2 regions of the Cronobacter condimenti 1330 genome follow, and region 2 is predicted to be linked to the other one. Evidence: predicted binding sites of a transcription regulator. Region 2 holds the regulator's gene; the other holds the start of a gene.

Region 1 (4,188 bases), 1.2 Mb from region 2:
GGTATCGCCCGGAAACACCGGAACGCGGGCCTGTAAAATGACCGGTCCGCCGTCCAGCTCGTCCGTCACGAAATGAACCGACGTGCCGTGCTCTTCATCACCATTGGCGAGCGCCTGGCGATGCGTATGCAGCCCCGGATATTTCGGCAGCAGGGAAGGGTGAATATTCAGAAGCCGCCCTGCATAGTGCGCGACAAACGCAGGGCTCAGGATGCGCATATAACCGGCCAGCACGATAAGATCTGGCGCGTATGCGTCTATCTCTTGGATCAGCTCGCGGTCAAAGGCCTCGCGGCTTGCAAACGCACTTGCGCTTAACGCATGCGCTGGAATATTGGCTTCGCGGGCGCGCTCAAGGCCGAACGCGTCGGCCTTGTTGCTGAACACGGCGCTCATCACGCCGTTAATTTTCTGCTGCGCGCAGGCATCGATGATGGCCTGCAGATTACTGCCGTTGCCGGAAATCAGCACCACGATGCGCTTCATTACGCAATAACCACGCGGTCCTGGGCGTCTGATGCTTTGATAGCGCCGATTTTCCACGCAGTTTCGCCAAGGCTATTTAGCAGCGCAACCGCCTTGTCCGCTTCGGCGGCAGGCAGGGCGATAACCATACCGACGCCGCAGTTAAAGGTGCGGTACATTTCATGACGGCTGACATTGCCAGCCTGCTGCAACCAGTTGAACACCGCTGGCCACTGCCAGGAGGATTCATCAATCACCGCCTGGGTGTTATCCGGCAGCACGCGCGGAATATTCTCCCAGAAGCCGCCGCCGGTCAGGTGGGCAATGGCATGAACCTCGAGCTTCTCAATCAGTTCCAGCACCGGCTTCACATAGATGCGGGTCGGGGCCAGCAGGTGATCGGCGAGCGGTTTGCCGTCAAGCTCGGTGGTCTGCGGATCCGCGCCGCTCACTTCAAGAATTTTACGTACCAGCGAGTAGCCGTTGGAGTGTGGGCCGCTTGAAGCCAGTGCGACCAGCACATCGCCGTCAGCCACTTTCGTGCCGTCGATAATCTCTGATTTTTCCACTACGCCAACGCAGAAACCAGCCACGTCATAATCATCACCGTGATACATGCCCGGCATTTCCGCCGTCTCACCGCCAACCAGCGCGCAGCCGGATTGCAGGCAGCCTTCCGCAATGCCGTGAATCACGCTGGCTGCGGTATCCACATCCAGCTTACCGGTCGCGTAGTAGTCGAGGAAAAAGAGCGGCTCGGCGCCTTGTACCACCAAATCGTTAACGCACATCGCCACCAGGTCGATGCCTATCGTATCGTGACGCTTCAGATCCATCGCCAGACGCAGCTTCGTGCCGACGCCGTCGGTACCGGAGACGAGCACCGGTTCGCGGTATTTCTGCGGCAGCGCGCAGAGTGCGCCGAAGCCGCCCAGGCCGCCCATCACTTCCGGACGACGGGTTTTTTTCACGACGCCTTTAATTCGGTCGACCAGAGCGTTACCAGCATCAATATCAACACCGGCATCTTTATAGCTGAGAGAGGTTTTGTCGGTCACTGCTAAAGTCCCCACGCGGTTGCGGTTGGTGGTAGTAGAGAAATCGCGGCAATTCTAACAGTCCAGGCAAACGTTTGCGAGTGGTTGTTGTGGTGAATAAAATACACTTGCGCGATGACTGACTTCTGTTCAGTTGATCCCGATCAAGCCCATTACGTATGGCGCCGCGCGCAAAAAGCGGTATAATCCGGCGATTTTTTTTGTGGTTGCCATCTTGCTGGGGAGAAAAAGAATGAAGATCGTCGAAGTGAAACACCCGCTGGTTAAACACAAGCTGGGCCTGATGCGCGAGCATGACATCAGCACCAAGCGTTTTCGTGAACTCGCCTCTGAAGTGGGCAGCCTGCTGACCTATGAAGCCACGGCAGATCTGCTGACCGAAAAAGTGACCATCGAAGGCTGGAACGGCCCGGTGGAAATCGAGCAAATCAAGGGCAAGAAAATTACCGTTGTGCCTATCCTGCGTGCGGGTCTTGGCATGATGGAAGGGGTGCTTGAGAACGTGCCAAGCGCGCGTATCAGCGTCGTCGGCATCTACCGCGACGAAGAAACCCTGGAGCCAGTGCCGTATTTCCAGAAGCTGGTTTCCAATATCGACGAGCGCATGGCGCTGGTCGTTGACCCGATGCTGGCGACAGGCGGCTCTATGATCGCCACCATCGACCTGCTGAAAAAAGCGGGCTGCACCAGCATTAAGGTTCTGGTTCTGGTCGCCGCGCCTGAAGGTATCAAAGCGCTGGAGAATGCGCACCCGGATGTCGAGCTATACACCGCCTCCATCGACAAGGGGCTCAATGAGCACGGGTACATCATCCCAGGCCTCGGCGACGCGGGCGACAAAATATTTGGTACGAAATAAACATTAAGCCGACTTTTTAGTCGGCTTTTTTTTGGTTCCACACTCAACATCACACAACAACACTCTTGAGGAAAACGCTATGACGCGCCGTGCTATCGGGGTAAGTGAACGACCGCCGCTCTTACAGACTATCCCGCTTAGTTTGCAGCACCTGTTCGCCATGTTTGGCGCAACCGTGCTGGTGCCCATCCTGTTTCATATTAATCCGGCCACCGTATTGCTGTTTAACGGCATCGGGACGCTGCTTTATCTCTTTATCTGTAAAGGCAAAATCCCGGCGTATCTGGGATCAAGCTTCGCTTTTATTTCGCCGGTATTGCTGCTTTTGCCGCTCGGCTATGAGATGGCGCTTGGCGGCTTTATCGTCTGTGGCGTGCTGTTCTGCGTTGTCGCGCTGATTGTGAAAAAAGCAGGCACCGGCTGGCTGGACGTGATGTTTCCCCCTGCTGCGATGGGCGCTATCGTTGCGGTTATCGGCCTTGAACTCGCGGGCGTTGCCGCCAATATGGCAGGTCTTTTGCCTCCTGAAGGTCAGACGGCGGATTCCACCACCATTACCATCTCACTGGTGACGCTCGGCGTGACCGTGTTTGGCTCCGTGCTGTTCCGCGGTTTTCTGGCGATTATCCCGATCCTTATCGGTGTGCTGGCAGGGTACGCCCTGTCGTTTGCGATGGGCGTGGTAGACACCACGGCGATTGCCAATGCCCACTGGTTCGCGCTGCCGACGTTTTACACGCCGCGCTTTGAGTGGTTCGCTATCTTTACCATTTTGCCTGCCGCGCTGGTGGTGATTGCCGAGCATGTCGGCCACCTGGTCGTGACCGCTAATATCGTGAAAAAAGATCTGATCCGCGATCCGGGCCTGCATCGTTCCATGTTCGCTAACGGGTTCTCGACGATTATCTCCGGCTTTTTCGGATCAACCCCCAACACCACCTACGGTGAAAACATCGGCGTGATGGCAATTACCCGCGTTTACAGCACCTGGGTTATTGGCGGGGCGGCGATTATTGCGATCCTGCTCTCCTGCGTGGGCAAACTGGCGGCGGCAATCCAGATCATCCCGGTCCCGGTGATGGGCGGCGTTTCGCTGCTGCTTTACGGCGTGATTGGCGCTTCAGGTATCCGCGTACTGATTGAATCGAAAGTGGATTACAGCAAGGCGCAAAACCTGATCCTCACCTCCGTTATTTTGATAATTGGCGTCAGCGGTGCGAAAGTTCATGTCGGCGCGGCGGAGTTGAAAGGCATGGCGCTCGCGACGATCGTCGGCGTAGCGTTAAGCCTTATTTTTAAACTTATCAGCGTGTTGTGCCCGGAAGAAAAGGTACTGGACGCTGACGAGCAAGAAAAACCGTCCCATTGATCCTGACACCGGGCGGCGCTGTCCGCCCGGTTCAACAGCGAAGCGATTGTGTGATAGACTCAATGCGTTTTTTCGCAAGTCCTTGAAGAGGTCCTTCTGAACACACCGGCACAGCTCTCCTTGCCGCTCTGGCTGCCCGATGACGAAACGTTTGCCAGCTTTTGGCCGGGCGACAACCCCTCTTTATTAGCCGCACTCCAGACCATGCTGCGCCATGACCGCAGTGGCTATATTTATTTCTGGTCCCGGGAAGGGGGCGGGCGCAGTCATCTGCTGCATGCCGCCTGCGCTGAGCTTTCCCAACGCGGAGACGCGGTCGGCTATGTGCCGCTGGATAAGCGCACCTGGTTTGTACCGGAAGTACTGGAAGGAATGGAGCAACTCTCGCTGGTTTGTATCGATAATATCGAATGCATTGCGGGGGACGAACTCTGGGA
Region 2 (4,188 bases):
GGGAGGCGCTGATGGCCGAAGGTGCAGTGTGGAGATCCGCTTCGATGGCGGCGAACGCCGGCAGATACATATCGGTCGCCAGAAAACCAAGCACACTCAGCCCGGCGAGCCAGCAAAGAAATCCTTTTGTAGGTCGCATAACGTTAACTCACTTCTTAATACGCGAAAGAGCCAGGAGTGTACGGAGTGCAATCCGGCTTGTGAAACGCTAATATTTGCCGTTTCCGTTCAAATTTTTTGCAGGCAGAAAATGTGGTCCGAATATTCTCTTGAAGTGGTGGACGCCGTGGCGCGCAACGGCAGCTTCAGCGCGGCGGCGGCAGAACTTCACCGCGTGCCTTCTGCGGTCAGCTATACGGTACGTCAGCTCGAAGAGTGGCTCGCGGTAGCGCTCTTTGAGCGTCGGCACCGCGATGTGGTCCTGACGCCTGCGGGCAGCTGGTTTTTGCGTGAAGGACGTTCTGTTATCAAAAAAATGATGATCACCCGACAACAGTGCCAGCAGATAGCGAACGGCTGGCGCGGCCAGCTTTCCATCGCCGTGGACAATATTGTGCGCCCTGAACGTACCCGCCGTCTGGTACTCGATTTCTACCGACACTTTTCCGATGTGGAGTTACTGGTGTCGCAGGAGGTGTTTAACGGCGTCTGGGATGCCCTGGCCGACGGGCGCGTAGAGCTTGCCATCGGCGCCACGCAGGCTATCCCGGTCGGGGGCGGGCGCTTTGCGTTTCGCGATATGGGGGCGTTGAGCTGGCGCTGCGTGGTGGCGAGCCACCATCCGCTGGCACAACAGGCGGGCGCGTTGACTGACGATCAACTGCGCGATTACCCGTCGCTGGTGCTGGAGGATACCTCGCGCTCGCTGCCCAAACGCATCACCTGGCTTCTGGATAACCAACGGCGCGTGGTGGTGCCGGACTGGTACTGCGCTGCCGACGCGCTTGGCGAGGGGCTCTGTATCGGTATGGTGCCGACGCACTTTGCGAAGCCATGGCTTGATAGTGGGGCGTGGCACGCGCTGACGCTGGACAATCCCTTTCCTGATGCGGCCTGTTGCCTGACGTGGCGCCAGAGTGATGCCTCGCCCGCGCTGCGCTGGTTGCTTGATTATCTGGGGGACAGTGAAACGCTGAACCGGGAGTGGCTGCGGGAGCCTGCGTAAACAGGCTCCCGGCGGGGATTAACGACGATAGTCGCGGAACGGACCGTCCGCCACCGAGCGGCGTTCGATAAGGCGTGGATGCACCTCAATGGTCTGTGACTCTTCGCGTTTATTCACGATTCGGTCCAGCAGCATATTAAAGGCGGTCTGGCCCAGCGTCTCTTTTGGCTGATGAATTGTCGTCAGCGCCGGGCTAAAGAAGCGGGCGTTACGCACATTATCGTAGCCGATAATGGAAATATCCTGCGGCACGCGCAGCCCCATTTCATCCGCGGCGCAAATCGCGCCCATTGCCATGATATCACCGCCGCAGAAGACGGCTGTCGGGCGCTGCGGCTGCGAGAGGATCTGCTGCATCGCGCGGTAGCCGGATTCTGGCTCAAAATCGCCCTGCACAATCCAGTTTTCCGGCACGTTAATAGCTGCTTCTTCCAGTGCTTTCATAAAGCCGGAGAAACGTCCCACGCCGGTGTTGCGCTCAAGCTGGCCCGGGATCACGCCGATATCGCGATGCCCGCGCTCAATGAGATAACGACCCGCGAGATAACCGCCCTGAAAAGCGTTATCGATAACCGAGTCGGTGAAGTCCGCTTTGGCTTCGCCCCAGTCCATTACCACCATCGGAATGTGACGATACTCTTCAAGCGTTGCCAGCAGTGGCTCCGGGTATTCCGAGCACATCACCAGCAGGCCGTCCACACGCTTTTGCGCCATCATCGACAGGTACGCCCGCTGCTTTTCCAGATTGTTATGCGCGTTGCCAAGGATAAGCGTATAGCCTTTCGCAAAGCAGCTGTTTTCAACGGCTTCGATAATTTCTGCGAAATAGGGCGCTTCGCTGCTGGTCGCGAGTAGCCCGATAGATTTGGTGTGGTTCACCTTCAGGCTGCGCGCCACGGCGCTTGGCGAATAGTGTAATTCTTTAATCGCTGCCCATACCGCGTTGCGCGTCTCTTCCGCCACAAAACGGGTTTTGTTAATTACATGTGAGACTGTTGTTGTAGAAACGTTTGCTCGCTTCGCGACGTCTTTAATTGTTGCCATTAATAATTACTCCAGACCCCTGGCTGAGCCCTGTAAAATCACGGGTTAATCGTTTGCCTGTACACACCCCTGTGTGCCACGAGGGGACGTGCGGCATGCCGGGAAACGCGACATTTAGCGTGAGGAGGGGTCGATGGCCGGTACCGAATAAAGTAGCGACGAATTTTGGCTTATCTTTATCGAAAGGGGAAGAGGGAAAACGCATATCTGGTTAAATGTCGCAGGATTTTTCGGCCCGATTATGTAAAAATGCGCTCTACCTGTTTTTTGTGGGGTCTTTGAGGAGAATACCATGAGTACCGATCTGAAATTTTCGCTGGTGACGACTGTTGTTGTGCTGGGTTTAATTGTGGCAGGCGCGTTTACTGCCATCCTGCATTAAGCGTGTCGCGGGAGAACGCGTCCGTTCTCCCGCTCTCTTTATACAATTCCTGCGCTTAACGCACTTTCCTTCGCTGTTGCCTTTCTTTTTCACGTTATTCCCTTATGATTCGCTAATAACACTATTTGCGTAATCTTTAACATATACGCAATAATATTTTGCTGTTTTTGTTACTTATCGATTCGGTCTGAACATGCCATCCTTTCTGCGTCCTGCTGTTACGCCGGTGTATTCGGCGCTGTTGTACAATTTCTGGAGCAATTAATGAAAGTCAATTTCCCGTTACTGGCACTGGCTATTGGTGCTTTTGGCATTGGCACGACCGAATTTTCCCCGATGGGACTGCTGCCGGTGATAGCGAATGGCGTGAATGTGTCGATTCCCGCAGCCGGTATGCTGATAAGCGCCTATGCGGTCGGCGTGATGGTTGGCGCACCGCTTATGACGCTGCTGCTGTCGCATCGCGCCCGACGCAGTGCGCTCATTTTCCTGATGGCGATTTTTACCCTCGGCAATGTGCTCTCGGCCCTGGCACCTGACTACATGACGCTGATGGCGTCGCGCATCCTGACCAGTCTCAATCACGGCGCGTTCTTCGGGCTGGGTTCGGTCGTCGCGGCAAGTGTTGTGCCAAAACAGAAGCAGGCGAGCGCCGTGGCCACCATGTTTATGGGGTTGACTATCGCGAATATCGGTGGCGTTCCCGCCGCGACCTGGCTTGGTGAAACGATAGGCTGGCGTATGTCGTTTCTTGCGACCGCCGGGCTTGGGCTGGTGGCGATGGCGAGCCTCTGGTTCTCCCTGCCCAAAGGCGGCAGCGGCGAGCGTCCGGATGTGAAAAGCGAGCTGACGGTGCTGATGCACCCGCAGGTGGTAAGCGCGCTGCTGACCACGGTGCTTGGCGCCGGCGCGATGTTCACGCTCTATACCTACATCGCGCCGGTGTTGCACCACATCACTGATGCCAGTGCGGCATTCGTGACCGCAATGCTTGTGCTGATAGGCGTCGGGTTTTCCATCGGCAACTATCTGGGGGGCCGCCTCGCGGATCGCTCAGTGAGCGGTACGCTGAAGGGCTTTCTGCTGCTGCTTATCGTTATCATGGCAGCGATCCCCTGGCTTGCGAAAACCGAAATCGGCGCGGCGATCGCCATGGTGGTCTGGGGAGCAGCGACGTTCGCTGTGGTGCCGCCGCTGCAGATGCGCGTGATGCGCGTGGCCAGCGAAGCGCCGGGACTGTCCTCTTCGGTAAATATCGGTGCGTTTAATCTTGGCAACGCGCTGGGTGCGGCGGCGGGTGGTGCGGTCATTCATGCGGGGCTTGGCTACAGCGTGGTGCCGGTCATGGGGGCGCTGATTGCCGCACTTGGCTTACTGCTGGTGCTGCTTTCCAGCCGCCGGGAGGCGCAAACGGCGTGCCGTGTTGAATAATGCCAGCACGTCATAAAAAGCAAAACGGAGAAGGGGGACCTTCTCCGTTTTTTTATGATCACGGTAACGTGAGTGCGGTCAGCGGATCGTACGTGGGGTCATCACGCGGCGGGCGCCGACGTAATGGCGCTGCCAGTAATCTTCGCTCAGTGAGGTTATCTGGATT

What was found. Region 2 encodes PurR, which represses purine synthesis genes. Its sites were predicted from a motif close to CANGCAAACGTTTGCNTG; they were not measured.
Region 1: purM (phosphoribosylformylglycinamidine cyclo-ligase) is a predicted target of PurR. The motif match lies at 1,587-1,604, and genes of this name have one in related genera.

The regions. Positions count from the first base shown of each region.
Region 1 covers NZ_CP012264.1:3,191,119-3,195,306, reverse strand. Annotated here, with positions in the region: gene purN (phosphoribosylglycinamide formyltransferase) at 1-486, opposite strand, end outside; gene purM (phosphoribosylformylglycinamidine cyclo-ligase) at 486-1,523, opposite strand; gene upp (uracil phosphoribosyltransferase) at 1,756-2,382, shown strand; gene uraA (uracil permease) at 2,462-3,751, shown strand; gene AFK62_RS14605 (DnaA inactivator Hda) at 3,848-4,188, shown strand, end outside.
Region 2 covers NZ_CP012264.1:1,943,849-1,948,036, forward strand. Annotated here, with positions in the region: gene punC (purine nucleoside transporter PunC) at 1-139, opposite strand, end outside; gene punR (DNA-binding transcriptional activator PunR) at 251-1,165, shown strand; gene purR (HTH-type transcriptional repressor PurR) at 1,184-2,209, opposite strand; gene cydH (cytochrome bd-I oxidase subunit CydH) at 2,502-2,591, shown strand; gene AFK62_RS08930 (MFS transporter) at 2,856-4,022, shown strand; gene AFK62_RS08935 (C40 family peptidase) at 4,101-4,188, opposite strand, start outside.